DNA from 2 places in the Arthrobacter sp. JDC6 genome. Region 2 is predicted to be linked to the other one. Evidence: riboswitches for the same ligand, from Rfam matches in the RefSeq annotation. Region 2 holds a riboswitch; the other holds the start of a gene.
What was found. A riboswitch is a leader RNA that binds a small molecule or an ion and turns the genes downstream of it on or off. The one in region 2 is predicted to bind glycine.

Region 1: it holds a riboswitch for glycine, as region 2 does, so the genes downstream of both, gcvP (aminomethyl-transferring glycine dehydrogenase) here and cycA (D-serine/D-alanine/glycine transporter) in region 2, are expected to answer to the same signal.

The regions. Positions count from the first base shown of each region.
Region 1 is NZ_CM151278.1:3,620,562-3,635,238, forward strand. Features, by position in the region: gene ACV095_RS16760 (peptidoglycan bridge formation glycyltransferase FemA/FemB family protein) at 1-601, opposite strand, end outside; gene ACV095_RS16765 (lipid II:glycine glycyltransferase FemX) at 734-1,867, opposite strand; gene ACV095_RS16770 (TspO/MBR family protein) at 1,989-2,534, shown strand; gene ACV095_RS16775 (L-serine ammonia-lyase) at 2,581-4,020, opposite strand; gene gcvT (glycine cleavage system aminomethyltransferase GcvT) at 4,164-5,312, opposite strand; gene gcvP (aminomethyl-transferring glycine dehydrogenase) at 5,324-8,182, opposite strand; glycine riboswitch at 8,236-8,343, opposite strand; glycine riboswitch at 8,370-8,467, opposite strand; gene ACV095_RS16790 (TetR/AcrR family transcriptional regulator) at 8,561-9,097, opposite strand; gene ACV095_RS16795 (MFS transporter) at 9,183-10,742, shown strand; gene ACV095_RS16800 (Dps family protein) at 10,824-11,303, opposite strand; gene ACV095_RS16805 (APC family permease) at 11,525-13,081, shown strand; gene ACV095_RS16810 (AMIN-like domain-containing (lipo)protein) at 13,161-13,706, opposite strand; gene ACV095_RS16815 (DUF4193 domain-containing protein) at 13,866-14,168, opposite strand; gene ACV095_RS16820 (hypothetical protein) at 14,261-14,464, opposite strand; gene ACV095_RS16825 (LacI family DNA-binding transcriptional regulator) at 14,572-14,677, opposite strand, start outside.
Region 2 is NZ_CM151278.1:3,984,676-3,999,352, reverse strand. Features, by position in the region: gene ACV095_RS18505 (glycoside hydrolase family 65 protein) at 1-538, shown strand, start outside; gene lipA (lipoyl synthase) at 564-1,577, opposite strand; gene ACV095_RS18495 (L-serine ammonia-lyase) at 1,625-3,064, opposite strand; gene glyA (serine hydroxymethyltransferase) at 3,457-4,779, opposite strand; gene gcvH (glycine cleavage system protein GcvH) at 4,776-5,159, opposite strand; gene gcvT (glycine cleavage system aminomethyltransferase GcvT) at 5,209-6,357, opposite strand; gene gcvP (aminomethyl-transferring glycine dehydrogenase) at 6,367-9,240, opposite strand; glycine riboswitch at 9,401-9,501, opposite strand; glycine riboswitch at 9,793-9,891, shown strand; glycine riboswitch at 9,892-9,987, shown strand; gene cycA (D-serine/D-alanine/glycine transporter) at 10,038-11,579, shown strand; gene ACV095_RS18465 (hypothetical protein) at 11,752-12,552, shown strand; gene ACV095_RS18460 (LamB/YcsF family protein) at 12,536-13,285, shown strand; gene ACV095_RS18455 (DUF445 domain-containing protein) at 13,502-14,677, opposite strand, start outside.

The sequences.
Region 1 (14,677 bases), 360 kb from region 2:
CCAGGAAGACGCCGTTCTTTTCCGCTTTGCGGATGGCTTTGCGCGTCCGGTAGCTGGTGCTCATGATCAGTTCTTCGGCGTCCTGGATGCCCACCAGGTTCTTGATGAACATCCAGTTGACGTTGACGAAGTTCATGTCCAGGCCCTGGTGCTTGAACCCCAGCCGTTCCAGGTCGGCCACCAGGGGCCGGTTGTCCTCGACGTCGGGGTGCTCGGCGCCGTCGGCGTCCCGGGCGATGTACCTGACGTTCGGCGAGATCCGCAGTTCAGCGGCTTTGCGGCCTGCCGCGTGCTTGCGGAGAAGCTCGACGACGGCGCCCACCAGGTCCCGGTCCGTGTAGTCCATAAGGGGGCCCTTGGCGCATTCACAGACGGTGTAGCCGAGGCGGTTTGTGGTGTAGTTGAGCTTTCCTGCCGCCACGAGTTCCCCATTGCGCCGGACTCCGAAGAGTTCCACCTGCTGGCCGCGTGCTCGCTGGAAACGGGCAAAATCAATGGACTGCAGGAAACTGTTCTGCGGGTGCTTCAGGGCGAAGGCCTCAAAGTCGGCGTCGCTGAGGTTGGCGTATTCAAGCCCGGTAGCGGCGGAAACTGGATTCAAGGGGTGACCTTCTTCTGGACTCTTCGCGGCCTGGTGGGCGCGCGATGGGCGGGCGGTGTTCGGGGCGGCCGGCACGCGGGCGTGCTGGTCCGGCGGGGGTCGCGGGAGCTTTGCGGGTCTGGCGGCTGCAGGTCAGTAGAACTGCTGGCCGGTCCGTGCGGTTTCAATCCGGCGGAAGATCTTTTCGCCGCCTTTGACCCAAAGCCGGTGCCGCAGCGGGGACAGGACGTAGTCGTGGCAGCCCACGAAGTCGGTCACTGTCTTGGTGAAGCTGGTCTTGAACATGCCCATTCCGTAAAGGTTGTGGGTCTTGTCCTTGATGCGCGCAGCTGGGGGCGTGCCGCAGAAGTCGTACTCGGTGCAGCCGAGTTCCTGCATCCGGCGGATGGCCGCCCATTGGACCAGGTGCGAGTCACCGTACTGTTTGCGGTTCTGGGTGGAACCGCCGTCCTTGTAGGTTGCCTTGGCACCGTAGTTGATGACGAATGCGCCCACGCTGGGCTTTCCGTCCTCGTAGGTGAAGAAGAAGTTGCCCTGGCCGCGGTTGCTGAACTCATCCCAGAACTGTGCGTAGTAATCGTAGCTCCGCAGGGGCATGGATCCCTTGGCGCTGACGGTGTTGACCATCAGGTCGTACAGGGCGCGGTAGGTTTCAGGTCCGGGTTCCTGCCGGACCACCTGGCAGCCTTCGCGTTCGGCACGCCGGATGGCATTGCGGGCGCGCGAGGAGATGGCTTTGAATACTGCCTCTTCGGAGCCGGAGATATCCAGCAGGGCGGTGGAGTCGTTGGACTGGATATTGGGCGCTTTCACCAGGTTGGCCGCGCGCAGTTCCTTCTGCACCTCGTCGGAGTCGACAATGTCCGGTTCCACTTTGATGTTGAAGACATTCAGCTTCCTGCCGCGGACAAACGCGGCAACGGATTCAAGGACGGGGCCGAGGTCCGCTGCATCGGCCAGGTCGGGGCCCTTGATCAGGTACCACAACCGTCCCAGGACGGGGAAGCTCTTCTCCAGCACCAGGTTGTAGCTGGAGTTTCCGGGGCTTTCCAGCACCAGGAACCGGACTTTCCAGCCGCTTCCGTTCTTGACCGATGCATAGGCGGCGGACTGCAGCATATTGCCGCCGTTCGGATTGGCCGTGACGTGCTTGTCCCAGTTTTCAATTTCCTCGGCGGTGGCAAAACGTGCGGTGAATTGTCGCAAGGGGGCCTTGTCCAATCGGGTCTGTGCGCGGTTTCGGTAGTTCTGGGTGCGTGCGGACATGCAGCCTCAAGTCTAAAGCCTGATGTGCTTACGGCTTTTCGCCGCCTTGCAGGGCATGCGGGCCAGCGGGGTTCAGGATGCCCGCTTGACGCCGCTGTTGGCGGTCAACAAGGGTGTAGGCATGAGGCCGGATGGGGAAGAGACTACAGCCCGCACGGGGAGCGACGGACAGCCCTACAGCGCCGGGGTGCAGGTGGCCGCGCTTATCGGATTCCTGGTGGCGTCACTGTTGGTGGCGGCGCTGGGCGGCCTGGCCTCGGCGGCCAATGTCTCCGGCTGGTACGCCACCGCTGACAAGGCGCCCTGGTCCCCGCCCAACGGCGTGTTTGGTCCCGTCTGGACCGTCCTCTATGCGGCAATGGCTGTCGCAGCGTGGCTGGTCTGGCGCCGGCGGACCAGCAGGACACGTCCGGCAATGGCCGCCTACGCCGTCCAGCTGGTCCTCAATCTTGCCTGGACCCCCGCGTTTTTCGCCCTTTACCCCGCCCTTGGCACGCCGGCCCTGTGGCTGGGGCTGGCCATCATCCTTGCCCTGATCGCCGCCGTCGCAGTAACCGTTGTGTATTTTGGTCCCATCAGCCGCACGGCCGGGCTGCTCCTGCTGCCCTACGTGTCATGGCTGGTGTTTGCGGCCAGCCTGAACTGGTGGGCCGCGGCGCATAACTAAGCGATGGTCTCCGCGTGGCCTGTGGCGTCGCGTTGCCAGGTGGGGATCAGCATTCGACGACGTTGACGGCGAGGCCGCCCATGGCGGTTTCTTTGTATTTGGAGGACATGTCCTTGCCGGTTTCGCGCATGGTGATGATGACTTCGTCCAGGGACACGCGGTGGGTGCCGTCGCCCCAGAGCGCCATTTTCGCGGCGTTGATCGCTTTCGCGGCCGCGATCGCGTTCCGTTCGATGCAGGGGACCTGGACCAGCCCGCCGATCGGGTCACAGGTCAGGCCCAGGTTGTGTTCCATCGCGATTTCCGCGGCGTTCTCCACCTGCGCCGGGGTCCCGCCCATGACCTCGGCCAGGCCCGCGGCCGCCATCGAGGACGCCGACCCCACCTCGCCCTGGCAGCCGACCTCGGCCCCGGAGATCGAGGCCTGTTCCTTGTACAGCACCCCCACCGCGCCCGCGGCCAGCAGGAACCGCACCACCACAGCGTCCCGGTCCTCCTGGGTGGCCTTGTCCATGCCCGGGGCGAAATGCAGGGCGTAGAACAGCACCGCGGGGATGATCCCGGCCGCCCCGTTCGTCGGGGCGGTGACCACCCGCCCGCCGGAGGCGTTCTCCTCATTCACCGCCAACGCCACCAAATTAACCCACTCCTGCCAATACCTGGCATCGAACGGGCCCGCGTCCCACGCCGCATCCGTCTCCTCGACCGGGCCGCCCGCGGATTCCTTCTTCAACCGGTCGTACCAGTCAGGGGCGCGGCGGCGGACCTTCAACCCGCCCGGCAGCACCCCTTCCCGCCTCAACGAGGCGCCCACGCAGCCCTCCATCACCGACCAGATCTGCAGCAGCCCCGCCCGGATCTGCTCCTCGTCCCGGGAGACTTTTTCGTTCACGAGCATCACCTCGGCGATGCCCAACCCGGTCACCGCGCAGTGCCCCAGCAACTCCGCCGCGGTCCGGAACGGCAGCGGCAGCTCCTGTTTGGACGCGTCCAGTTCCTGCTGCGCCGCGTCCTCCTCGCCCTCCCGGACGATGAACCCGCCACCCACCGAGAAAAACGTCGCCGAATGCAGCACCCCACCGGCCGCATCAGTGACCGTGAACGTCATCCCGTTCGTGTGCCGCGGCAACACCGTCAACGGCCGCAGCACCATATCCTTCACCCCGTACGGCAAGGCCACAGCACCGGCCAGGTTCAGCACCCCGGTCTCCGCGATCGAGGCCAGCCGCTCCTCCACCTCGGCGGGCAGGATCAACTCCGGATAGAACCCCTCCAACCCCAACAAAACGGCGGTCATCGTCCCATGCCCATGACCCGTCGCCGCCAACGACCCATACAAATCAACCCGCAACCCCGCCACATCACCCAGGACACCCAGGCCCTTGAGCTCCTCAGCGAACACCGCAGCAGCCCGCATCGGCCCCACAGTATGCGAAGACGAAGGCCCAATCCCGATCGAAAACAGGTCAAAGACACCAACAGCCATAACGGGGTATTTCCTAACTAAATCTGGTTCGGTTGCCGCTCAACCCACTTCCTGTACGTCCTGTCAGCCTCGACACACCGGTCCATGCGCACCAGGGGCCGGCAGAGCCGGACCCGAAGCCCGGCCACGGTGCGGTACAGGGCTTACTTTTGGCGTTTGTAGAACGGGAGGTCGACGACTTCGAATGGCTCCGCCTTGCCACGGAGGTCCACGTCGAGGGCGGTGCCGGGTGCCGAGTATTCGACGTCGACGTAGGCCATGGCGATGGGGTAGCCAAGGGTGGGCGACGGCTGGCCGGAGGTGACTTCGCCAACCGTGGCGCCGTCCTTGAGGACGGGGTAGTGCGCGCGTCCGGCGCGGCGGCCCTGGCCTTTGAGCCCCACGAGGCGGCGGCCGGAGGCGCTGCCGGCTCCGGCTTCCTTTTTGGCGGCCAGGGCGGCTTTGCCGACGAAGTCGCCTTCCTTGGAAAGCGCGACGACGGGGCCGAGGCCGGCGGCGAACGGGTCGCCCTGCAGCGACAGTTCGTTGCCGTACAGGGGCATTCCCGCTTCGAGGCGCAGGGAGTCACGGGAGGCGAGGCCTGCCGGGGTCAGTTCCCTGTCGTCGGCGACGGCGATCAGTGACTGCCACAGCGCGGGGGCATCGTCGTTGCCCACGAAGATTTCGAACCCGTCCTCACCCGTGTACCCGGTGCGGGCAAGCAGGAGTTCCTTTCCGGCGCCGCCTACCAGGAGGGGCACGCTGACAGCGGCGTAGTACTTCAGCTCAGTGACCAGTGCGTGCTGCGCGGCCGGGACCAGGCGCAGCAGGAGTTCCTGGGCCTTGGGGCCCTGGACGGCGATCAGCGACGTGCGGGCTGAGGCATCCTCCACTACAACATCGAACCCGGCGGCCCGTTCCTGCAGGGCAGCGGCCACCACGGTGGCATTGCCCGCGTTGGGGACCACCAGGAAGACGTCGGTGCCGTCCTGCGCGGCAGGGCGTCGGTAGGTGATGAGGTCGTCGATGATGCCGCCGTCCTCGTTGCAGATCAGCGAGTACTTGGCCTTGCCCACGGCCATGGCGGAGATCTTTCCCACCAGGGCGTAGTCCAGGAAGGCTGCGGCATCCGGGCCGGTCACCCAGACCTCGCCCATGTGGGAAAGGTCGAACAGGCCGGCAGCCTTGCGGACGGCGTGGTGTTCAGCAAGCTCCGAGCTGTACTTCAGCGGCATCTGCCACCCGCCGAAGTCCGTGAAGGAAGCTCCAAGCTTCTTGTGCTCGTCGTAAAGCGCGGTGTATTTCTCGGTCATGGCGCCGGTCCTTAGTTTTCGAAGTCTTCCAGCGGCGGGCAGGAGCAGATCAGGTTCCGGTCCCCGGCGGCGCCGTCGATCCTGCCCACGGGCGGGAAGTACTTGTCCTGCTTGTGGTGGGCAGGGAAGGCCGCCTGCTCGCGGGGGTAGGCGCGGTCCCAGTCAGAGCTGACGACGGCGGCCGCCGTGTGCGGTGCGCGGCGCAGCGGTGAGTCCGCCACGGCAAAGTCGCCATTGGCCACCTGGTCGATTTCCTTGCGGATGCTGATCATGGCCTCGATGAAGCGGTCGATCTCCGCCAGGTCCTCGGACTCGGTGGGCTCCACCATCAGCGTGCCCGCCACCGGGAAGGACAGGGTGGGGGCGTGGAAACCGAAGTCGATCAGCCGCTTGGCAACATCCTCTGCGGTCACCCCCGTCTTCGCCGTGAGTTCGCGCAGGTCCAGGATGCACTCGTGCGCCACCAGCCCGCCTTCACCGGTGTACAGGACCGGGAAGTACTCGTTCAGGCGGGACGCGACGTAGTTGGCCGCCAGCAGCGCGGACTTGGTGGCCTCGGTCAGGCCCTCACCGCCCATCAGCTTCACGTACGCCCACGAAATCGGCAGCACGCCGGCCGAACCGAACCGGGACGCCGAGATCGCCACACCGTGCCCGGCTTCGTGCGCCGCCTTGTTCGCGTCGCCCGGCATGAACGGTGCCAGGTGCGCCTTGGCGGCAACGGGCCCGACGCCGGGTCCCCCGCCGCCGTGCGGGATGCAGAAGGTCTTGTGCAGGTTCAGGTGGGACACGTCCCCGCCGAACTGGCCCGGCTGGGCCAGCCCTACCAGGGCGTTGAGGTTGGCGCCGTCGATGTAGACCTGGCCGCCGGCAGCATGCACAGCGTCACAGACTTCGCGGACATCCCCATCGTAGACACCGTGGGTGGAGGGGTAGGTGATCATGATGCAGGATAGGACGTCCTTGTTGGCCTCGATCTTGGCCGTCAGGTCGTCGTGGTCGATGGTGCCGTCGGCAGCCGTGGCCACGACGACCACCTTCATGCCCGCGAGCACGGCGGAGGCGGCGTTGGTACCGTGCGCCGAGGCCGGGATCAGGCACACGTTGCGCTGCTGCTCGCCCCGGGAATGGTGGTAGCCGCGGATCGCGAGCAACCCGGCGAGCTCGCCCTGCGAGCCCGCGTTGGGCTGGATGGACACCTGGTCATACCCGGTGATCTCGGCGAGGTCCGCTTCCAGGCCGGCGATGAGTTCGCGCCAGCCTTCGGTCTGGGAGTCCGGGGCGAACGGGTGGATCGAGGCAAACTCCGGCCAGGAAATGGCTTCCATCTCGGCCGTGGCGTTCAGCTTCATGGTGCATGAACCCAGCGGGATCATGGTGCGGTCCAGCGCCAGGTCGCGGTCCGAGAGCTTGCGGATGTAACGCAGCAGCTGGGTTTCAGACCGGTGCGTGTTGAAGACCGGGTGCTGCAGGTAGTCGGAGGAACGCTCGACGGCGGCCTCCAGCCCAAAGCCCTGGCCCTCGCCCTGGACCTCGGCAACCGTGGCGCCAAAGACGTCGGCAACCTGGGCGACGATGGCCACCGTCGTGGTTTCATCGAGGGCGATGCCTACGGTGTCGGCGTCGACGCTGCGCAGGTTGATGCCCCGCGCCTCGGCGTCGGCGATGATGCCAGCAGCCCGTCCGGGGACCCGGACCGTAAGGGTGTCGAAGAAGCTCGTGTGCAGCACCTCGACGCCGGCGGCCGCAAGCGAGGCCGCCAGGCTACGGGCGTGGCGGTGCGCCGTTTGGGCAATCGCCTTCAGGCCGTCGGGGCCGTGGTAAACGGCGTACATGGACGCAACGATGGCCAGCAGCGCCTGGGCGGTGCAGATGTTGGACGTGGCCTTCTCGCGGCGGATGTGCTGCTCGCGGGTCTGCAGTGCCAACCGGTAGGCAGGCGTGCCGGCGTCGTCCTTTGACACCCCAACCAGGCGGCCAGGCAAGGAACGCTCCAGGCCTTTGCGGACAGCCATGTAGGCGGCATGGGGGCCCCCAAAGAACAGCGGCACGCCAAAACGCTGGGCTGAGCCGACGGCAATGTCCGCGCCCTGCTCGCCCGGAGGTGTGATCAGTGTCAGGGCCAGCAGGTCCGCAGCGACCGTGACCAGCGCGCCCCGGTCCTTCGCTGCAGAGATCACCGCGGACTGGTCCCAGACGCGGCCGGAAGCGCCGGGCTGCTGCAGCACGATCCCGTTGATGTCGCCGTCGGGCAGGCCCTTGGACAGGTCGGCGACCTCCACCTCGAAGCCGAGCGCCTCCGCACGCCCCAGCACGATGGCGATGGTCTGCGGCAGCACGTCGATGTCCAGGACGGTCTTGCCGTCTGCCGCGGGCTTGGTCCTGTTGGCGCGGCGCATCAGCAGCACGGCCTCGGCCACCGCCGTTGCTTCATCCAGCAGCGAAGCGTTGGCGATGGGCAGGCCCACAAGGTCCTGCACCATGGTCTGGAAGTTCAGCAGCGCCTCAAGCCGGCCCTGGGAAATCTCCGGCTGGTAGGGCGTGTAGGCGGTGTACCAGGCCGGGGATTCCAGGATGTTGCGGCGGATCACCGGCGGAGTCACGGTGTCGTAGTAGCCCTGGCCGATCATCTGCACCGCCGTCTTGTTCTTGGCGGCAAGCTTCCGCAGTTCCGTGAGGACTTCAACCTCACTGAGGGCGTCCTGCAGGCGAAGGGCGGTGTCCTGGCGGATGACCTTGGGAACCGCGGTGTCCACAAGGGAATCGACCGAGTCGTAGCCCACGGCTTTGAGCATGGTGTCGACGTCGGCCTGGCGGCGCGCGCCGATATGGCGGTCTACGAAAGTGGTGGAGGCTGGGGTAACCGACACGAAGGAACTCCATTTACTCAGGCGGCGAAGGGTACGCCACAGCTATTCGGGTTCCTCCCCGCTCTGTATTGGACCTGAGAGTTTCCGCGTTCCCTGCCTGGGCAGGACCCGCTTGCACCGTCGGTGAGCACAACAGTCCCTACCTCTCCAAAAGAGAATAAGACTGCCTGCTGCTTTCCAGAGGTGCCTCGCCGCGGCGGTACGGGGGCCTGCGAGATTCCTGGGGAGGATTTGCTCCTACGGCGCCTGCCTGTACTTCCGGCAGAACTCTCCCGCCGCAGATCAAAGGCTATTCATTTGTTGGATCATGAAGGCCGGTGACAGCCCTCACAACTTTCTATTGTCCTACGCGGCAACCCCTCCCGGCAAATGACGGAGCTACCTGCGGAGCCGTTCCAGCGCGGCCAGGAGTTCCTCCACGTCAGCGGCCGCTCCCCCGGCCGGCGCAGGGGCCACGGACAGCATGGCGTTGAAGTACAGGCCGTCCCCCATATAGAGGACTGCCTTGGCCAGCCCAGGTCCCACATCCGCAGCAATTTCGTCCAGCCAGCGCTGCTGGATGGCCGCGAAGCGGCGCCGCGTCTCCTCGTGGGCCACCTCTGCAAGCCGGGTGGCGGCCACGATGGCACGGTCCAAAGGGGTATCCGCCCAGACCGAGGAACGGATGAAGTAGGCCGCGGCGCCTTCAGCTGCCGACGCCATGGCATCGGCATCCTCGCCCGCCAGGCCCTCCAGGCGGTCGAGCAACACGGCAATCATGGCTTCCTTGTTGGGAAAGTGGTAGAGGAGGCCGCCTTTGGATACGCCGGCCCTGCGCGCCACGGCATCGAGGGTGGCCGCCCGCTCACCCACTTCAATCAGCAGGGACTCGAAGGCGTCAAGGACCGCGTCACGGGCAACAGGCTTTCGGGGCATGCCCTCCATCATGCCCTCCCCCGTGCAGGAATAAGGAAAACCATCGCATTTTTAAACTATACCGTCCGGACGGTATAGTTATCTCATGACCACTTCCATCGAGAGTTCTGCAACCGGGCAGGCAAGCAGCACTTCCGTGCGTCCTCCGTGGCGCGACTGGCTGGCGCTGGGGCTGCTGATGTTTCCCGTGCTGCTGGTGGCGGTGGACAACACCGCACTGACGTTCGCGCTGCCGGCCATCGCCCGGGCCCTGGAACCCACGGGCGTGCAGCTGCTGTGGATCGTTGACGCCTACCCCCTGGTGCTGGCCGGGCTGCTGGTATCAATGGGAAGCCTCGGCGACCGGATTGGGCGGCGGAGGCTGCTCATCCTTGGCAGCATCGGCTTTGCCGCGCTGTCCGTTGCGACGGCTTTTGCACCCGCGCCGGAATGGCTCATCGCCGGCCGCGCCGCCCTGGGATTCTTCGGCGCCATGCTGATGCCGTCCACCTTGTCGCTGATCCGCAACATTTTCCCCGAGCCCAATCGCCGCAGGCTGGCCGTCGCCATCTGGGCCGCCGGATTCTCCGGCGGCGCGGCCCTGGGTCCGATCTTCGGCGGCTGGCTGGTGGAGCACTTCTGGTGGGGTGCCGTCTTCCTGGTGGCGGTCCCCCTCATGCTCCCCCTGCTGGCGTTTGGACCGGCCCTCATCCCGGAATCGAAGGATCCGGCACCCGGCAAGGTGGACATCCCCAGCATCCTGCTCTCCATGCTGGTCATGGTGCCCGTTGTCTACGGGATCAAGGCAGTTGCCACCGAAGGTCCAGGGGCGGCAGGTCTGGGCGCCATCGCCTTCGGCCTGGCCATGGGGGCGGTGTTCGTGCAGCGGCAGCAGCGGCTGGCGCACCCCCTGCTGGACATGTCCCTGTTCCGGAACAGGGTGTTCAGCATGGCCATCAGCGCCAACATCCTTGCCCTGTTCTCCTTCAACGGCTTCATCCTGTTCCTCGCCCAGCACCTCCAACTCCTCGAGGGAATGACGCCGTCCGCAGCCGGCGTTGCCATGATCCCGGCACTGGCCGCCACGGTGGTGGCCGGCCTGGTGGTGGTGCCGCTGGTCCGCAAGGTCCGCCCGGGATACGTGGTGGCAGCGGGGTTGGCGTTCAGTGCCACCGGCTACACCATGGTGGCATTCGGGAACCACGACGGCGGCCCCTCGCTGCTGCTGGCAGCCCTGCTGGTCCTTGCACTGGGCGTGGGTACGGCCGAAACCATCTCCAACGACCTCATCCTCGGGTCCGCGCCGCCGGAGAAGTCAGGCGCTGCCGCGGCAATCTCCGAGACCGGCTACGAGGTGGGGTCGCTGCTGGGCACGGCGGTACTGGGCTCCATCCTGACGGCGTCCTACCAGCAGAACCTGCGGCTGCCCGCAGGCCTTGACGGCATGCTGCCCGGCTCCTCCCTGCACAGCGCGAGGGAAACACTTGCCGGCGCAGTGGAAGCAGCAAACCTGCTGCCCGCTTCCCTGTCGGACACCGTCCGGGACGCTGCGGCGTCAGCGTTTGATTCCGGCGTGCACATCACTGCGGCAATTGGGCTGGTACTGATGGCGACGGCGGCAGTCCTCGCCGCCGTCGTGCTGCGGAAGGTGCCGAAAGCGGCCTGACCAAGCGAAACAAAAAGGGCGCCTGGTACCGGATCAATTCCGATACCAGGCGCCCAAAGGGTCCAGGCGGGTGGCTGCCGGCTACTTGGAGTCGGCGGCTGTGACCTTGGCGGTCGGCTTCATGTTTTCAGCCTGTACCATCCAGGCAAACTGCTCCAGCCGGGCAATGAACTCGTGCAGGAGGTCCGCGGAGGTGGGATCCTCCTCGTCCACCTCGTCATGGACTTTGCGCATGGTGCCCACGGCGGCTTCCATGGCGGCAACGATCCGCTCGATGGCATCCGTAGTGCTGATCAGCCCTTCAGGGAACTGGGCCAGGCTGGTGGTTTCGGCAACGGTGGAGCTGCGGCCGTCCGGGAGTGCATGCAGGGCGCGCATCCGTTCGGCTGTGTCGTCAGCGAACTGGCGGGCAGCGTCGACGATCTCATCAAGCTGCAGGTGCAGGTCGCGGAAGTTGGTGCCCACGATGTTCCAGTGCGCCTGCTTGCCCTGGACGTGCAGTTCGATCAGGTCGGCCAGGACAGCCTGCAGATTGTTGGTCAGTGTCGGTGAAGCTTTCATGCGTCCTCCTCAAGTGGTCCAATACGGCCGACGCTACCAGCCGAGCACCTAGCGGCGGCAGGGCTTTCGGCAATTTCTCAGTGAGCTTACTAATTTGGAAAGGAAGTCATAAACGAATGTGATTCATATTGCGTCTTGCATCACAGGTCCGGCACCCCCATACTAAATGAACGCCATTCATATAGTGACCTCCGTCTCACAGCCTTCCAGAAAGTGGTGCCATGACAGAGACAATCCGCACCAGTACGGCCAAACCCGGTCCGCACGCCCACGCCCCGTCCGCGGACGGCGTCAGCGCCAAAGGCCTCAAGGGCGGGCAGCTCGGGCTCCTCGCCGTCGTCGTCCTGGGCATTTCAACCATCGCCCCCGCCTACACCCTCACCAGCGCACTCGGACCCACCGTCAATGAAGCCGGACTCCAGTTGCCAGTCATCTTCCTGATCGGGTTCATCCCCATGATCCTGGTCTCGCTCGCCTACCGGGAGCTCAATGCCGACTCCCCGGACAGCGGCACAACCTTCACCTGGGTGACCAAGGCCTTCGGCCCCTGGGTCGGCTGGATGGGCGGCTGGGGCCTGCTGGCCGCCAACATCATCGTGCTGTCCAACCTGGCCGGCGTCGCCGTCGACTTCTTCTACCTCTTCCTGTCCCAGCTCACCGGCTCACCGGAACTGGCAGACCTGGCCGGCAACAAAGCGTTGAACGTCCTGACCTGCTTCGTGTTCGTGGCGCTGGCTGTTTGGGTCAGCTACCGCGGGCTGCACACCACCAAGGTGGTGCAGTACGGCCTGGTGGGCTTCCAGCTTCTGGTCCTGGGCCTGTTCGTCGCCATGGCCTTCGCCAACTGGTCCACGTCCGAAACGGCCATCCCGTTCAGCTGGGACTGGTTCGACGTCACGAAGATCGAGACGTTCGGCCAGATTGCCGCCGGCATCTCGCTGTCGATCTTCGTGTACTGGGGCTGGGATGTGTGCCTAACGGTCAACGAGGAAACAGCGAACGGCCAGAAGACGGCCGGACTGGCCGGCACCCTGACCGCCGTCATCGTCCTGGCCATCTACCTCCTGGTCAGCATCGCCACCATGATGTTCGCCGGCGTCGGGGACACCGGCAACGGCCTGAACAACGCCGACAACCAAGAGAACATCTTCACGGCCCTGGCCTCCCCCATCATGGGCCCCTTCGCCATCCTGATGTCCCTCGCCGTGCTGTCCAGTTCCGCGGCCTCCCTCCAGTCCACGTTCATGTCGCCGTCCCGAAGCCTGCTGGCCATGGCGCACTACGGCGCCCTGCCTGAACCGTTCAGCCGGATCAGCAGGAAGTTCGCGACGCCGGGCTACGCCACCATCGCCGCCGGCATCCTGTCCGCCGGGTTCTACGCGGTGATGCACGTGGTCAGCGAAAACGTCCTGAATGACACCATCCTGGCCCTGGGTCTGATGATCTGCTTCTACTACGGCCTCACCGCGCTGGCCTGCACCTGGTACTTCCGCCACAGCCTGTTCAACAGCACCCGCCACTTCCTGCTGCGGCTGGTATGCCCGGTGGTGGGCGGCGTGGGCCTGTTCGTGGTGTTCGTCCAGACCGCCGTGGACAGCCTGGCGCCGGAGTTCGGCAGTGGTTCCGAGGTCTTCGGCGTGGGCCTGGTGTTCATCCTGGGCATCGGCATCCTGGCCCTGGGCGCCGTCGTCATGCTGGTCATGTCCCGCACGCACCCCGGCTTCTTCCGCGGCGAAACCCTCAAGCGGGACACCCCCGCGCTGGTAGTGCCGGAATAGATCGCTGAAGGCCGCCACAACGCTGCCTGAACGAAAAAGGTGCCGTGCCCCCATCAGGGGCACGGCACCTTTTTCGTTTTCACCAGTAGTGCGCCACATCGATCACCAGGCGCGAGCCCGGGCCGGGACCGGCCAGGGTGAAGACCCGGAACGGCAGGCGGGCCCGGACGCCCAGACCGAGGCTTGTGTACCCCTCGAAGCTTCCGGCAGAAACCACCTGGCGGAACGTCTGGTAGCCGGCCACGTTGCTGAGTTCAGCCTTGTCCGCCGGGTTGTAGGTGGGGTTGCCGTTCTGGTCGTAGGACGGCGCCTTGATGCTGATATGCAGGCGCGCGCCGCCCCGTACCGGGATGAAGGCCCCGGAGCCTTCCTGCTCAATCCGCGGCACATACTGCACCGTGTAGGACACGGCGGGCCCGTTGAGGTCCACCACCAGCCGGTCGAAGCAGTAGTGCTGCCCGGTCCGGACATTGGTGACCGATGCGGTCCCCGTATCCTGCCCGGTCTTCGCAAGGGAGCCCCATGTGAGGCCGCAGTAGGGCGCCGCCGAGGCGGGCGCCTGGACCACGATTCCCAGCCCGGAAGCCAACAGGATTGCCGCGAGCCAGGTGAGGAACTTCTTCATAGCAGTGCCATCCACGACTAAAGACCATTGGATGCTTCCAGCGTAGGAGTGTCCGGACCGGGAAACGAGGGGGCATTTTGATAACGACGGCGTCCGGGGACAAAGCAGCGCCGGCCACCTCGGGGAGGTGGCCGGCGCCGGCAAAAATCAGGAAGACACTCAGCCTTCGCAGTCGCGGCAGTACTTCAGGCCGTCCTTTTCACGGGCAACCTGGGAGCGGTGCCGGACCAGGAAGCACGACGAGCAGGTGAACTCATCGGACTGCTCGGGAACCACAATGACGGTCAGTTCCTCATTGGACAGATCGGCGCCGGGCAGGTCGATGCCTTCAGCGGTGTCGTTCTCGTCGACATCGATAACCGCGGTCTGCGCGTTGCCGCCCCGTGACGCCTGGAGGGCCTCGAGAGAGTCGGCCGGCGACTCTTCTTCCTGCTTGCGTGGAGCATCGTAATCGGTAGCCATAGCGTGTTCACTTTCGTTGCTGCGCAGCGCCATTTCAGGCACCTCAGTGCAGCAGTTTAAGGCATTATCGCGCTACCGGCGCAATAGTGTGGCTAAGCAGACATTCCGCCGCTTCCGCCCGCTGTTCCTGCATGCCCGGACCGGGCCTGGTCGGCACCGAGGGACACTCCGCTCAAGGCCGGAAGCCAGCCCCACCGGGTGGCGTCGGCCATGGCGCCGGCGGCACTGGACTCGGATTCGTAGGTGAAGGTGTCCAGCAGCCAGTCGCGGAGCCGGATGAGCAGGGTAGCCGTCATGCACTGAAAACTACGCAGCGATTGTTGTGGCCACGTTTCGCGCCGGTCTCCCCCGGATTAAATCAGCTGCCGGCAGGATCTCCGGCCGGATTCTTCAAGCGGGTTCTTCAGGCGGGCGGTGCCGTGCTGCTGCGCAGGACGAGTTCCGGCTCCACGACAAGTGTCCGGGGTCCTTCCGCGCCGCTGAACGCCGTCAACATCATCTGCATGCAC
Region 2 (14,677 bases):
GGCGGAGGAAAAGCAGCGCGCCTTTGACTTCTACGATCCCATCACTACGGGCGACTCCACCCTGTCCGCCTGCGTCCAGGGCATCATGGCCGCCGAGGTGGGCTACTTCAAGGAGGCCCTGGACCACTTCACCAACGCCGTGTTCATCGACCTCGACGACACCCACGGCAACACCATCGACGGCGTGCATATCGCGTCCACAGGCGGCGTATGGAGTTCCCTGGTGTGCGGTTTCGCCGGACTGCGCGACCAGGGCCCGGTCCCGTTTTTCGATCCGCGCCTGCCTGGACAGTGGGAAGGGCTTGCCTTCCACCTGAAGATCCGCGGCCGCCTGCTGCTGGTCCGGCTTTCTGCCGACGCCATTACGCTCACGGTCCAGGAGGGCGAACCCCTGGAGGTGGACGTCCGCGGCCAGCGGTTGATGGTCACGGGCCAGCCCGTGCAGGTGCACCTGGAGCGCATCCCGGAGCCGGAGCCCACAGTCTTCCCGAGCGGACCACCGACGGCGAGCATTCCCGTGGTGCGCGGCAGAAGCTAGGTTCACGGGTGCGTGCAGGGGCTCCTTAGCCTGCCAGGAGGGTGGCGGCTTCCTGGCGGGTGGTGCCGGAGTCCTGGATGCCGTCGGCGATGTGGGCGAGTTCGGCGGGGATGTCGCGGCCTTTTTTGCGCATGGCGGTGGCCCAGAGCCGGCCGGCGCGGTAAGAGGAGCGGACCAGGGGGCCGGACATGACGCCGAGGAAGCCGATTTCCTGGGCTTCGTGCTGGAGGTCCACGAATTCCTGGGGTTTGACCCAGCGGTCCACGGGCAGGTGCCGCTCGCTGGGGCGCAGGTATTGGGTGATGGTGATCAGGTCGCAGCCGGCGGCGTGGAGGTCGCGGAGTGCTTCGCTGATTTCTTCGCGGGTTTCGCCCATGCCCAGGATGAGGTTGGACTTGGTGACCATGCCCAGGTTCCGGCCCTGGGTGATGACGTCCAGGGAGCGGTCGTAGCGGAACGCGGGGCGGATCCGCTTGAAGATCCGGGGCACGGTTTCGACGTTGTGCGCGAAGACCTCGGGGGCGGAGTCGCAGATGGCCTTGATGTGCTCGGGTTTGCCGGAGAAGTCCGGGATGAGCAGTTCCACGCCGGTGCCAGGGTTCAGTTCGTGGATTTTGCGGACGGTTTCCGCGTAGAGCCAGACGCCTTCGTCTTCCAGGTCGTCACGGGCCACGCCGGTGACAGTGGCGTAGCGCAGCTGCATGGATTGGACGGAGCGGGCCACCTTGGTGGGTTCGAACCGGTCCAGGGGTGAGGGTTTGCCGGTGTCGATCTGGCAGAAGTCGCAGCGGCGGGTGCATTCGGAGCCGCCGATCAGGAAAGTGGCTTCCTTGTCTTCCCAGCACTCGAAGATGTTGGGGCAGCCGGCCTCTTCGCAGACGGTGTGCAGGCCTTCCTTTTTCACCAGGTTCTTGAGTTGGACGAATTCCGGGCCCATCTGGACCTTGGCCTTGATCCACTCCGGTTTGCGTTCCACCGGGACCGCAGCGTTGCGCTGCTCAATCCGCAGCATCTTCCGGCCTTCAGGTGCCAATGTCATGGTTGTTTCCTTTGCTTGCTTGGGGATTCGCGGCAGGTTGTTGCCGGTCAGCATTCGACGACGTTGACGGCGAGGCCGCCCATGGCGGTTTCTTTGTATTTGGAGGACATGTCCTTGCCGGTTTCGCGCATGGTGATGATGACTTCGTCCAGGGACACGCGGTGGGTGCCGTCGCCCCAGAGCGCCATTTTCGCGGCGTTGATCGCTTTCGCGGCCGCGATCGCGTTCCGTTCGATGCAGGGGACCTGGACCAGCCCGCCGATCGGGTCACAGGTCAGGCCCAGGTTGTGTTCCATCGCGATTTCCGCGGCGTTCTCCACCTGCGCCGGGGTCCCGCCCATGACCTCGGCCAGGCCCGCGGCCGCCATCGAGGACGCCGACCCCACCTCGCCCTGGCAGCCGACCTCGGCCCCGGAGATCGAGGCCTGTTCCTTGTACAGCACCCCCACCGCGCCCGCGGCCAGCAGGAACCGCACCACCACAGCGTCCCGGTCCTCCTGGGTGGCCTTGTCCATGCCCGGGGCGAAATGCAGGGCGTAGAACAGCACCGCGGGGATGATCCCGGCCGCCCCGTTCGTCGGGGCGGTGACCACCCGCCCGCCGGAGGCGTTCTCCTCGTTCACCGCCAACGCCACCAAATTAACCCACTCCTGCCAATACCTGGCATCGAACGGGCCCGCGTCCCACGCCGCATCCGTCTCCTCGACCGGGCCGCCCGCGGATTCCTTCTTCAACCGGTCGTACCAGTTAGGGGCGCGGCGGCGGACCTTCAACCCGCCCGGCAGCACCCCTTCCCGCCTCAACGAGGCGGCCACGCAGCCCTCCATCACCGACCAGATCTGCAGCAGCCCCGCCCGGATCTGCTCCTCGTCCCGGGAGACTTTTTCGTTCACGAGCATCACGTCGGCGATGCCCAGCCCGGTCACCGCGCAGTGCCCCAGCAGCTCCGCCGCGGTCCGGAACGGCAGCGGCAGTTCCTGTTTGGACGCGTCCAGTTCCTGCTGCGCCGCGTCCTCCTCGCCCTCCCGGACGATGAACCCGCCACCCACCGAGAAAAACGTCGCCGCATGCAGCACCCCACCGGCCGCATCAGTGACCGTGAACGTCATCCCGTTCGTGTGCCGCGGCAACACCGTCAACGGCCGCAGCACCATATCCTTCACCCCGTACGGCAAGGCCACCGCACCGGCCAGGCTCAGCACCCCGGTCTCCGCGATCGAGGCCAACCGCTCCTCCACCTCGGCGGGCAGGATCAACTCCGGATGGAACCCCTCCAACCCCAACAAAACGGCGGTCATCGTCCCATGCCCATGACCCGTCGCCGCCAACGACCCATACAAATCAACCCGCAACCCCGCCACATCACCCAGGACACCCACGCCCTTAAGCTCCTCAGCGAACACCGCAGCAGCCCGCATCGGCCCCACAGTATGCGAAGACGAAGGCCCAATCCCGATCGAAAACAGGTCAAAGACTCCGACTGCCATAACTAAATCCTTACTGAAACTGTGGTTCGGTTGGTGTGGCCGGGCTTGGGTGGGCGCCAGCGGAATTCCTCCGCGTGCTGGCTCGTTCCTCGCCTCTGACGCACGCTTCCGGAATCCCCCAGCCACCCAAGGGTCCGTCACCAAAGCGACAGGGTAAGCAGGAGACGGCCTCCGCGACCCGGGATGGGCGGAAGAAAAACAACACGCTCCGCTCCCACCCGTATGCGGCAGCGAACTCGCGTCCGTGCCCAAGGTGCCTTGCCCCCGGCCCCTGTGGGAGCGGTATCCGGAAGCGTGCGTCTAAGGGAGCGATACGTCCGCTCAGCGGGCGTCTTCGCGACCGAGCACGCGGAGGATGCCGCTCCCACCGGGCCAAAGGCGACCAGAAACGGTCAGGACAGAGGTGCCACGCCCGGGTAGAGCGGGTGCGCCGAAGCCAGGACCTCGACGCGGTGACGCAGACCGGAGAGGTCGGCGTCGGCGTCGGCGATCAAAGCTTGGGCGATGATGTCCGCAACCTCGCGGAAGGCGTCCTCGCCGAACCCGCGGGTGGCCAGTGCGGGCGTGCCGATGCGCAGGCCTGAGGTGACCATCGGCGGGCGGGGGTCGAAGGGAACGGCGTTGCGGTTGACGGTGATGTCAATGGCGGCGAGCCGGTCTTCGGCCTGCTGCCCGTCGAGGTCGCAGTTGCGCAGGTCGACCAGGACCAGGTGCACGTCGGTGCCGCCCGAGATCACGCTGATGCCCTTGGCGGTGACGTCCGGCTGGACCAGGCGTTCCGCCAGGAGGCGGGCACCGGCAAGGACTCGCTCCTGCCGCTCGCGGAACTCTTCGGACGCTGCGATCTTGAACGCCACGGCCTTGCCGGCGATCACGTGTTCCAGCGGGCCACCCTGCTGACCGGGAAACACAGCCGAGTTGATCTTCTTGGCGATGTCGGCGTCGTTGGTCAGGATGATGCCGCCGCGCGGACCGGCCAGGGTCTTGTGCGTGGTGGACGTGGTGACGTGGGCGTGCGGCACCGGCGACGGGTGCAGCCCGGCCGCCACCAGTCCGGCGAAGTGCGCCATATCCACCATCAGGTGGGCCCCCACGGAGTCGGCGATCCGGCGGAATTCTGCGAAGTCCAGCTGGCGGGCGTAAGCGGACCAGCCGGCCACGATCAGCTGAGGCTTGTGCTCCTGGGCCAGCCGTTCCACCTCTGCCATGTCGATGGTGTGGGTGTCCTCGCGGACCTGGTACGGGACCACGTTGTAGAGCCTGCCGGAGAAGTTGATCCGCATGCCGTGGGTCAGGTGGCCGCCGTGCGCCAGGTTGAGGCCCATGATGGTGTCGCCGGGCTTGATCAGGGCGTGCATGACGGAGGCGTTGGCCTGTGCACCGGAGTGTGGTTGGACGTTGGCGAACCCGGCGCCGAAGAGGTCCTTGACCCGGTTGATGGCGAGTTGCTCGATGACGTCCACGTGCTCGCAGCCGCCGTAGTAGCGCTTGCCGGGGTAGCCTTCGGCGTACTTGTTGGTCAGGACCGAGCCCTGGGCCTGCATGACCGCAGCGGCCGTGTGGTTCTCGGACGCGATCATCTCCAGGCCGTCGCGCTGGCGGCCAAGCTCGTCGTCAATCTTCGCGGCAACCTCAGGGTCCAGGACGGACAGGTCGGCGTTCAGGCTTGGGGAGGCCACCTGCTCGAAGGCGCCCACTTCTGCCGGGGCGCTCACAGCTCGCCGCCGTTTGCTGCTGCGTATTCCTCTGCCGACATGAGCGGGCCTTCCTCGGTAACGGCCACCTTGAAGAGCCAGCCCGCACCGTAGGGATCGCTGTTGATCAGGGCGGGGTCCGTGACCACGCCGTCGTTGATCTCGGTGACCTCACCGGTCACGGGGGCGTAGAGGTCGGAGACGGATTTGGTGGATTCCACCTCGCCGCAGGTCTCGCCGGCCGTCACGGTGGAGCCGACCTCGGGGAGGTCCACGTACACGATGTCGCCCAGGGCGTCGGCAGCAACGGCGGAAATCCCGATCCCCGCGGGGCCGGATCCGTCAACAGCAACCCACTCGTGCTCGGCGGAGTACTTCAGTTCAGAAACAACTTTGCTCATTGTCTACTTTCCTTCTCTTCAAAACCTGTGGTGGTTGGGCGAAATCGATTTACTTCTGGCGCTTGTAAAAGGGGAGGGGGACGACTTCGAAGCGCTCGGGCTTGCCGCGGAGGTCGATGTCCAGGACGGTCCCGACTTCAGCAAATTCGACGTCGACGTAGGCCATGGCGATGGGGTATCCGAGGGTGGGGGAGGGCTGGCCGGAGGTTACTTCGCCCACCAGGGTGCCGTCCTTGAGGACGGGGTAATGGGCGCGGGCAGCGCGGCGTCCGGCACCCTTGAGGCCCACCAGCTTCTGCCCGATGCTTGAACCGACTCCTGCGGCCTTGATGGCGGCCAGGGCGTCCTTGCCTACGAAGCCGCTCTCCTTCGCCAGCGACACCACGGGGCCCAGGCCGGCCGCGTAGGCGTTGACGTGGCGGGAGAGTTCGTTGCCGTAGAGCGGCATCCCGGCTTCGAGGCGGAGCGAGTCGCGTGCGGCCAGTCCGGCTGGAACCAGGCCGGAGCCTTCGCCGGCCTGGAGCAGGGCCTCCCACAGTGCGGGGGCGTCCAGGTTGGGAACGTAGATCTCGAAGCCGTCCTCGCCGGTGTAGCCGGTCCGGGCCACGAGCAGGTCCTGGACCGTACCGTTGACGGCGATGCCCACCTCGACGGCGGCGTAGTACTTGAGCCCGGTGAGCAGTGCGTGCTGTTCGGCCGGGACCAGCGTCAGGAGGATCGCTTCGGAATTCGGTCCCTGGACGGCGATCAGCGAGGTGTTGGCGGAGGCGTCCTCCACAGTGACGTCGAAGGCGGCGGCGCGTTCCAGCAGTTCCTTGGCCACCACTGCGGCGTTGCCCGCGTTGGGCACCACCAGGTACCTGTCCACGCCCTCTTCGGGGGATGGCCGGCGGTAGGTGATGAGGTCGTCGATGATGCCGCCATCGGCGTTGCAGATCAGCGAGTACTTTGCCTTGCCCACGGCCACCGCGGACAGTTTGCCGGCAAGGGCGTAGTCCAGGAAGGCGGCGGCGTCGGGGCCGGTCACCCAGACCTCGCCCATGTGGGAGAGGTCGAACAGGCCGGCCGCCCTGCGCACGGCATGGTGTTCCGCGAGTTCAGACTCGTACTTGAGCGGCATCTGCCACCCGCCGAAGTCCGTGAACGAGGCCCCGGCCTTCTTGTGCTGCTCGAAAAGAGCGGTGTAGTTCTCAGTCATTGGAAGTCCTCAGTTCTCAAATTCGGCTGTGCTGTCCTCGAACGCTTCGAGGGGCGGGCAGGAGCAGACCAGGTTCCGGTCGCCGGCGGCGCCGTCGATCCGGCCGACGGGCGGGAAATACTTGTCCTGGCGGAGAGAGGCAACGGGGAAGGCCGCCTGCTCCCGCGGGTAGGCGCGGTCCCAGCCAGAGCTGACGACGGCGGCCGCCGTGTGGGGTGCGTTGCGCACCGGGGATGCCTCCAGGGTGATGTCGCCGCTGGCCACCTGCTGGATCTCGCCATGAATGGTGATCATGGCCTCGATGAAGCGGTCGATCTCGGCCAGGTCCTCGGACTCGGTGGGCTCCACCATCAGCGTGCCCGCGACAGGGAACGAAAGGGTGGGTGCGTGGAAACCGAAGTCGATCAGCCGCTTGGCCACGTCCTCGGCCGTGACTCCCGTCTTCGCCGTGAGTTCGCGCAGGTCCAGGATGCACTCGTGCGCCACCAGCCCGCCTTCACCGGTGTAGAGGACCGGGAAGTATTCGTTCAGGCGGGACGCGACGTAGTTGGCCGCCAGCAGCGCGGACTTGGTGGCCTCGGTCAGGCCCTCACCGCCCATCAGCTTCACGTACGCCCACGAAATCGGCAGCACGCCGGCCGAACCGAACCGGGACGCCGAGATCGCCACACCGTGCCCGGCTTCGTGCGTCGCCTTGTTCGCGTCGCCCGGCATGAACGGTGCCAGGTGCGCCTTGGCGGCAACGGGCCCGACGCCGGGTCCCCCGCCGCCGTGCGGGATGCAGAAGGTCTTGTGCAGGTTCAGGTGGGACACGTCCCCGCCGAACTGGCCCGGCTGGGCCAGCCCTACCAGTGCGTTGAGGTTGGCGCCGTCAACGTACACCTGGCCGCCCGCGGCGTGGATCGCGTCGCACACCTCGCGGACATCGGAGTCGTACACGCCGTGCGTGGACGGGTACGTGATCATGATGGCCGAGAGGACGTCCTTGTTGGCCTCGATCTTGGCCGTCAGGTCGTCGTGGTCGATGGTGCCGTCGGCAGCCGTGGCAACCACCACCACCTTCATGCCCGCGAGCACGGCGGAGGCGGCGTTGGTGCCGTGCGCCGAGGCCGGGATCAGGCAGACGTTGCGCTGCTGCTCGCCCCGGGAATGGTGGTAGCCGCGGATCGCGAGCAGCCCGGCGAGTTCGCCCTGCGAGCCCGCGTTGGGCTGGATGGACACCTGGTCATACCCGGTGATCTCGGCGAGGTCCGCTTCCAGGCCGGCGATGAGTTCGTGCCAGCCTTCGGTCTGGGAGTCCGGGGCGAACGGGTGGATCGAGGCGAACTCCGGCCAGGAAATGGCTTCCATCTCGGCCGTGGCGTTCAGCTTCATGGTGCATGAACCCAGCGGGATCATGGTGCGGTCCAGCGCCAGGTCGCGGTCCGAGAGCTTGCGGATGTAACGCAGCAGCTGGGTTTCAGACCGGTGCGTGTTGAAGACCGGGTGCTGCAGGTAGGCCGAGGAACGCAAAATAGTGTCGGGCAGTTCGAATCCCTGGGCGTCACCCACCGGACCGGCGCCAAAGGCGACGGCGACGGCGGAAAGTGTTGCCGCCGTCGTCGTCTCATCAACGGAGACGCCCACCGTGTCCGGATCGATGAAGCGCAGGTTGATGCCGCGGGCTTCAGCGGCGGTGATCACCTTGGCGGCCTTGCCCGGAACGCGGACGGTGAGGGTGTCGAAGAAGGAGTCCGTGACCAGTTCGCGGCCCAGTGACGTGAGTGCTGTTGCCAGGACCCTGGCCTTGTGGTGGACGGTCTCTGCGATCGCCTTCAGGCCGTCGGGGCCGTGGTAAACGGCGTAGAAGGAGGACACGATGGCCAGCAGCGCCTGGGCGGTGCAGATGTTGGACGTGGCCTTCTCGCGGCGGATGTGCTGCTCGCGGGTCTGCAGGGCCAACCGGTAGGCAGGCGTGCCGGCGTTGTCCTTGGAGACGCCCACGATCCTGCCCGGGAGGGTACGTTCCATTCCCTTTTGGACGGCCATGTAGGCGGCGTGCGGCCCCCCAAAGAACAGCGGCACGCCAAAACGCTGGGTGGAGCCGACGGCAATGTCCGCGCCCTGCTCGCCCGGAGGTGTGATCAGTGTCAGGGCCAGCAGGTCCGCAGCCACGGTGACCAGCGCGCCCCCGTCCTTGGCAGCGGCGATCACGGCGGATTGGTCCCACACGCGGCCGGAGACCCCGGGCTGCTGCAGCACGACGCCGTTGATGTCGCCGTCGGGCAGGCCCTTGGACAGGTCGGCGACCTCCACCTCGAAGCCGAGCGCCTCCGCCCGGCCCAGCACGATGGCGATGGTCTGGGGGAGGCAGTCGGCGTCGAGCACCGTCTTGCCGTCCTTCGCTGCCTTGGACCTGTTGGCGCGGCGCATCAGCAGCACGGCCTCGGCCACCGCCGTTGCCTCGTCCAGCAAGGAAGCGTTGGCTACCGGGAGCGCCGTCAGGTCCTGCACCATGGTCTGGAAGTTCAGCAGCGCCTCAAGCCGGCCCTGGGAAATCTCCGGCTGGTAGGGCGTGTAGGCGGTGTACCAGGCCGGGGATTCCAGGATGTTGCGGCGGATCACCGGCGGAGTCACGGTGTCGTAGTAGCCCTGGCCGATCATCTGGACTGCCGTCTTGTTCTTGGCGGCAAGCTTCCGCAGTTCCGTGAGGACTTCAACCTCGCTGAGGGCGTCGGTCAGCTTGAGCGCAGTTTCCTGGCGGATGGGCGCGGGGACGGCCACGTCAACCAGGCCATCCAGGCTGTCGTAGCCGATGGCCTTGAGCATGGTGTCGATGTCGGCCTGGCGGCGCGCGCCGATATGGCGGTCAACAAACGATGTTGGATGCGAATGAATCGTCATGAGGAACTCCAGATCTGGCCGGCCGAAGGTGGCACGGCGTGGGATGGGTTCCTCCCCGCTCTGTATTGGACCTGAGAGATTCCGCGTTGCCTGCTGTTGGCAGGGGACCGCTTGCACCGTCGGTGAACCAGGCAGAAGCCTGATTGCTTTCCAGAGTCGCCTCGCCGTGACGGTACGGGGGCCTGAGAGATTCCTGGGGAGGATTTGCTCCTACGGCGCCTGACCGGTGTTTCGCCGGGAGGACTCTCCCGTCACAGCTCGAAAGGCTTATTCAAATGTGGGTGATTCGGCTCACAAGGTACCGGGATAGACCCGTCCGTGGCAAATCGGGCGGCTTCCGTGCGGGGCTCGAGGGGCACGTGACGCCGTTCTTCCCCGCTTGTGTCGGGAGGGGTTTGACATTCGATCGTGACGGACACCACACTGAACCCCGGGATTGGCGCCGCCGGTGGCTGGCTCAGCGTATCCGGAGCAGCCCACCAGTCGGCGCCTGTCCCATTGCATGACCGGCCGTGGCCCAAAAAGCCTGCGGCTTCCAACTGAATACGCCTTCGACCTGCGGCGGGAGAGCCCTGCCGGGTACATCCAGCAGGCGCCGTAGGAGCAAACCCTCCCCAGGAAACTCTCAGGCCCACGTACCGCCGCGGACAGGCAACTCTGGAAAGCAGCCGGGCATGACCCTGGCTCACCGGCGGTGCAAGCGGCTTTTGCTGCGGAAACTCTCAGGTCCACTACAGAGCGGGGAGGAACCAAATCTTTTGCGGCACCCAAAAGCCGCTTTATCGATGGAGTTCCTCATGGCGATTCATCCCCCCACGTCCAACGGCGAACCAGCCCGCAGCCAAGGCGCTGCCACGGCAGCCCGCAGCGAGCCTCCCCACCTGGAGCGGCAGCTCACCAACCGGCATATCCAGCTCATCGCCATCGGCGGCGCGATCGGCACGGGCCTGTTCATGGGTTCCGGCAAGACCATCTCCGCGGCCGGCCCATCCGTGATCTTCGTATACATGATCATCGGCTTTATGCTTTTCTTCGTCATGCGGGCCATGGGTGAACTGCTGCTCAGCAACCTGAACTACAAGTCCTTCAGTGATTTCGCCGCCGATCTCCTGGGGCCGTGGGCCGGATTCTTCACCGGCTGGACGTACTGGTTCTGCTGGGTGATCACCGGAATCGCCGACGTCATCGCCATCGCAGGGTACTCAAAGGAACTTTGGCCGGCGCTGCCACTTTGGGTCCCGGGCCTGGCCACGGTGGGCATCCTGCTCCTGCTGAACCTCGCCACCGTCAAGGCGTTCGGCGAGACCGAGTTCTGGTTCGCCCTCATCAAGATCGTCGCCATCGCAGCCCTGATCATCGTGGGACTCTTCATGATCTTCACCGGTTTCCAGAGCGACGCGGGCACCGCAAGCTTCACCAACCTGTGGAGCCATGGCGGGTTCTTCCCCAATGAGTTCATGGGCTTCGTGGCCGGATTCCAGATCGCAGTCTTCGCCTTCGTAGGCATCGAACTGGTGGGAACCACCGCCGCCGAGGCCAAGAACCCCGAGCGCACGCTGCCCAAGGCCATCAACGCCATCCCCGTCCGCGTGCTGCTCTTCTATGTCGGTGCGCTGGTCATCCTGATGGCGGTCACCCCGTGGACCCAGTTCGCCGCCGGCCACAGCCCCTTTATCGGGATGTTCTCCCTGGCCGGCCTCGGCGCCGCGGCCACGGTGGTCAACCTGGTGGTCCTGACTTCGGCGATGTCCTCCGCGAACTCCGGCATCTACTCCACGTCCCGCATGGTCTTCGGCCTGGCCCAGGAAGGCGACGCCCCCGGTATCTTCAGCCGGCTCTCCACGAGGAAGGTGCCCAGCAACGCGCTGTTCCTGTCCTGCGTCCTGCTGCTGTCCGGCGTCGTACTCATGTATGCCGGCCAGGATGTTGGCATGGCCTTTGAAATGGTGACCACCGTGTCTGCGGTCTGCTTCGTCTTCGTCTGGTCGATCATCCTCGCCAGCTACATCTCCTTCCGGCGCCGCCGGCCGCACCTGCATGCGGCGTCGAAGTTCAAGATGCCCGGTGGCATTCCCGCCGTGTGGGTGGTGTACGCATTCTTCGCCTTCGTCCTTTGGGCCCTTACCACCCAGCCCGACACTCTCGTTGCACTGCTGGTAACCCCTATCTGGTTCGTCATCCTGGGCGTGGCTTGGGCCATTCTGCGGCGCCGTCCCGCCCACCTGGCCCGCTTCGAGGTCTTCCGTGCCGAGCTTCAGGCAGACCGGGCCACTGCCGCGCGCAGCGGCGGCCAGGACGCCGGGGCGGCGGGGCGCGAGGTCCAGCAGGCCGGGAAGTAACGTCCGACGGCGGGTTGCAGCGGCGGCGGTGAGGTGCAGGTACCGCATCCTGCCGCCGCAGCCCGCCGGACGAAGCCACGGCCCGGAAGTTAAGCATGCTTAGTGTCTATCCACATAGGATGGAAAGGCACGGCAGCCTACCCGCTGCAGGTCGATTTGAATGAAGGTGACCATGGCCCGGCGCAGCAACCCCGCAGTACGCATCGCACAGGAAACCGCCCACAACGCAATGTTTGACGCCGAGGGCAAGCCCAAGCCCGGCGTCCACAACATGCTCCTGAAAGCAGTGCAGATCCAGCGGCCCCTGGTGGTTGGCTACATCCGCAGGCTCCAGAAGAGGCATCCGCGGGCGACGGCCGCGCAGCTGGCGGACATCGCAGAGCGCGACTACCTGCGGGCTGTTGCCGGAGGGGGAGCCCTGGTGGGTGCCACCGCCGTCGTCCCCGGCGTTGGAACCGTGGCGTCGCTGGGACTTTCCGCAGCCGCCACCGTTGGCTTCCTGGAAGCCACAGCCCTGTACGCAACCTCGCTGGCTGAACTGCACGGCATCCGGCTGACCAACCCGGAAAAGGCCGGCACCATGGTCATGGCCATCATGCTCGGCGAGGAGGGCACCGCCCTGCTGGGAACGCTCAGCGGCCAGGCATCCGGCGGCGCCACCAACACCTGGGGCAACGCGCTGTCCAAATCCATGGTGGTGCCGGGTTTCGGCAGCGTCCGGAAGAGGATCCAGCATGCCTTCCTCAAGAACCTGCTCAAGCGCCAAGGGACTGCCTTGTTCGGGCGGGCCCTCCCGTTCGGCATAGGGGCCGTTGTCGGCGGAGCCGGTAACCTCGTGATGGGCCGTGCGGTGGCCAAGAATGCCCGGGAGGCGTTCGGGCCGATGCCGGACACCATTCCCGGGGAGCTGACTTCCGCTGCCGGGCCGGACAACCTGACGCTGGAAGGCAACATCATTGGATCTCAACGCTGACGTAGGCCAATCATTCGGCTCCTGGACCGCGGGAGGCGATCCGGCGATGCTCCAGCTGGCAACCAGCGCCAACGTAGCCTGTGGCCTCCACGCGGGGGATCCCGTCACCATGCTCGACAGCTGCAGGGCCGCGTACGAACTTGATGTCACCGTCGGCGCGCACCTGGGCTACCGGGACCTGGCCGGCTACGGGCGCCGCATGCTTGGCATGAGCTTCGACGAGCTCTTCGGGGACGTGCTGTACCAGCTGGGCGCGCTCGACGGGGTTGCGCATGCCGTGGGCGCCTCCGTGGACTATGTGAAGGCGCATGGAGCGCTGTACGACACCACGATCCATGACGCCGAGCAGGCCTCCGCCGTAGTGGCTGCGGTCAACGCCTACGATCCAGGCCTTCCGTTCCTGGGCTTCCCGGGCTCGGAGCTGCTGAAGCAGGCCAAGGAAGCCGGGCACCCGGTGTTCGTTGAGGCTTTCGCCGACCGTGCCTACCTCGCCGACGGCAGCCTGGTGCCGCTCTCCGAGGACGATGCCGTCCTGTACGACGTCGATGCGGTGGTCGAACGGGCCGTCCGCCTGGCCACGCAAGGCGAAGTGGTTGCCGTGGACGGATCCGTAATTGCGGTACGGCCCGACTCCCTGTGCATTCACGGTGGGACCCCTGACGCCGTAGAAATGGCGGCCCGGATCAGGGCGGGACTTCAGGACGCAGGCGTCGGGCTGGAGTCCTTCGCCTAGGAGCCTGCAGCCGTACGGCGGCCCGGCTTCTTTCCAACAATTCCAGCGTCACTCCAGCCCTCCGTGCCGCCGTCGTACGTCTTATCGACACGCACATTCCTTTTCGCACCCCAAATATCCCCAGCGAAAAGGAAGATGCGCAGCGCCAAGATGAATCCCGAGCGAAAAGGAAGATGCGCAGCGCCAAGTCCACCCGGGACCTACAGCAGCGGAAAACTACCCAAAGATCAGCTGTGCCACCGTGAAAATCCCCAGCCCGGCCAGGGACCCCACCACGGTGCCGTTGATGCGGATGAACTGCAGGTCCTTACCCACCTGGAGCTCGATCTTCTGCGAGGTTTCCTCGGCATCCCACCGAGCCACGGTGTCCGTAATAACGCCTGCGATGTCCGAACGGTAGGTGCGGACCAGGTACCCGGCGGCGTCACCGATCCATGCGTTGACCTTCCCGGCCAGTTCGGGGTCGTCCACGAGCCGTGACCCAAAATCGCGCACCGCAGCCTTGAACTTGATGGTGAGTTCGCTGTCCGGATCATCCACGGCGCCCAGCAGCGCGTTCTTGACCGTTCCCCAGGTCCGCGAGGCCAGTTCGCGCACTTCGGGGTCGCCCAGGACCTGCGCCTTGATGTCTTCCGCGCGCGCAATCATCGCGGGGTCATGCTGCAGGTCCTGTGCCAGGTCGTTGAGGTACTTGTCGATTGACTGCCGCACCTGGTGGCGGGGGTCAGCCTGGACGGCACGGACGAACTTCAGGATCTCGATATAGACCTTGTCGCCCACCAGTCCGTCCACGAACTGCGGAACCCACGTGGGGGAGCGGTCGGACACCAGGCGGGTGACGGTTTCGTGGTTGTCGTCCACCCAGTCCGCCGCGCGGTCCACCAGCAGGTCCACCAGCGTGTGATGGTGCCCGTCATGGAAGATGCGCTCCGCCAGCCTGCCCACGGGAGGTCCCCACGGCGGGGTGAGCAGATGCTTGCGCACCATGCCCTCGATGACGGCCTGGACGTCGTCGTCATTCAAAACCTTGAAGGCGCCGCGGATAACGGCAGCTCCCTCCTTGGCCACTCGTTCGGCACCACCAGGGCCGGCCAGCCAAACGCCGGCCCGCCGCGCGATGTTGACGCTGGCCAGCTTCTCCTGGACCACCTGCTCGGAGAGGAAATTGGTCTCCACGAACTCGCCCAGCGAGGCCCCGATCTGGTCCTTCCGGCGGGGAATGATGGCGGTGTGGGGAATCTTGATGCCCATGGGGTACTTGAACAGGGCCGTCACGGCGAACCAGTCGGCCAGCGCGCCCACCATTCCGCCCTCGGCCGCCGCGCGCACATACTGCAGCCACGGGTAGTCCTTCTGCAGCGCGAACGCAAAGACAAAAATCACGGCCATGGC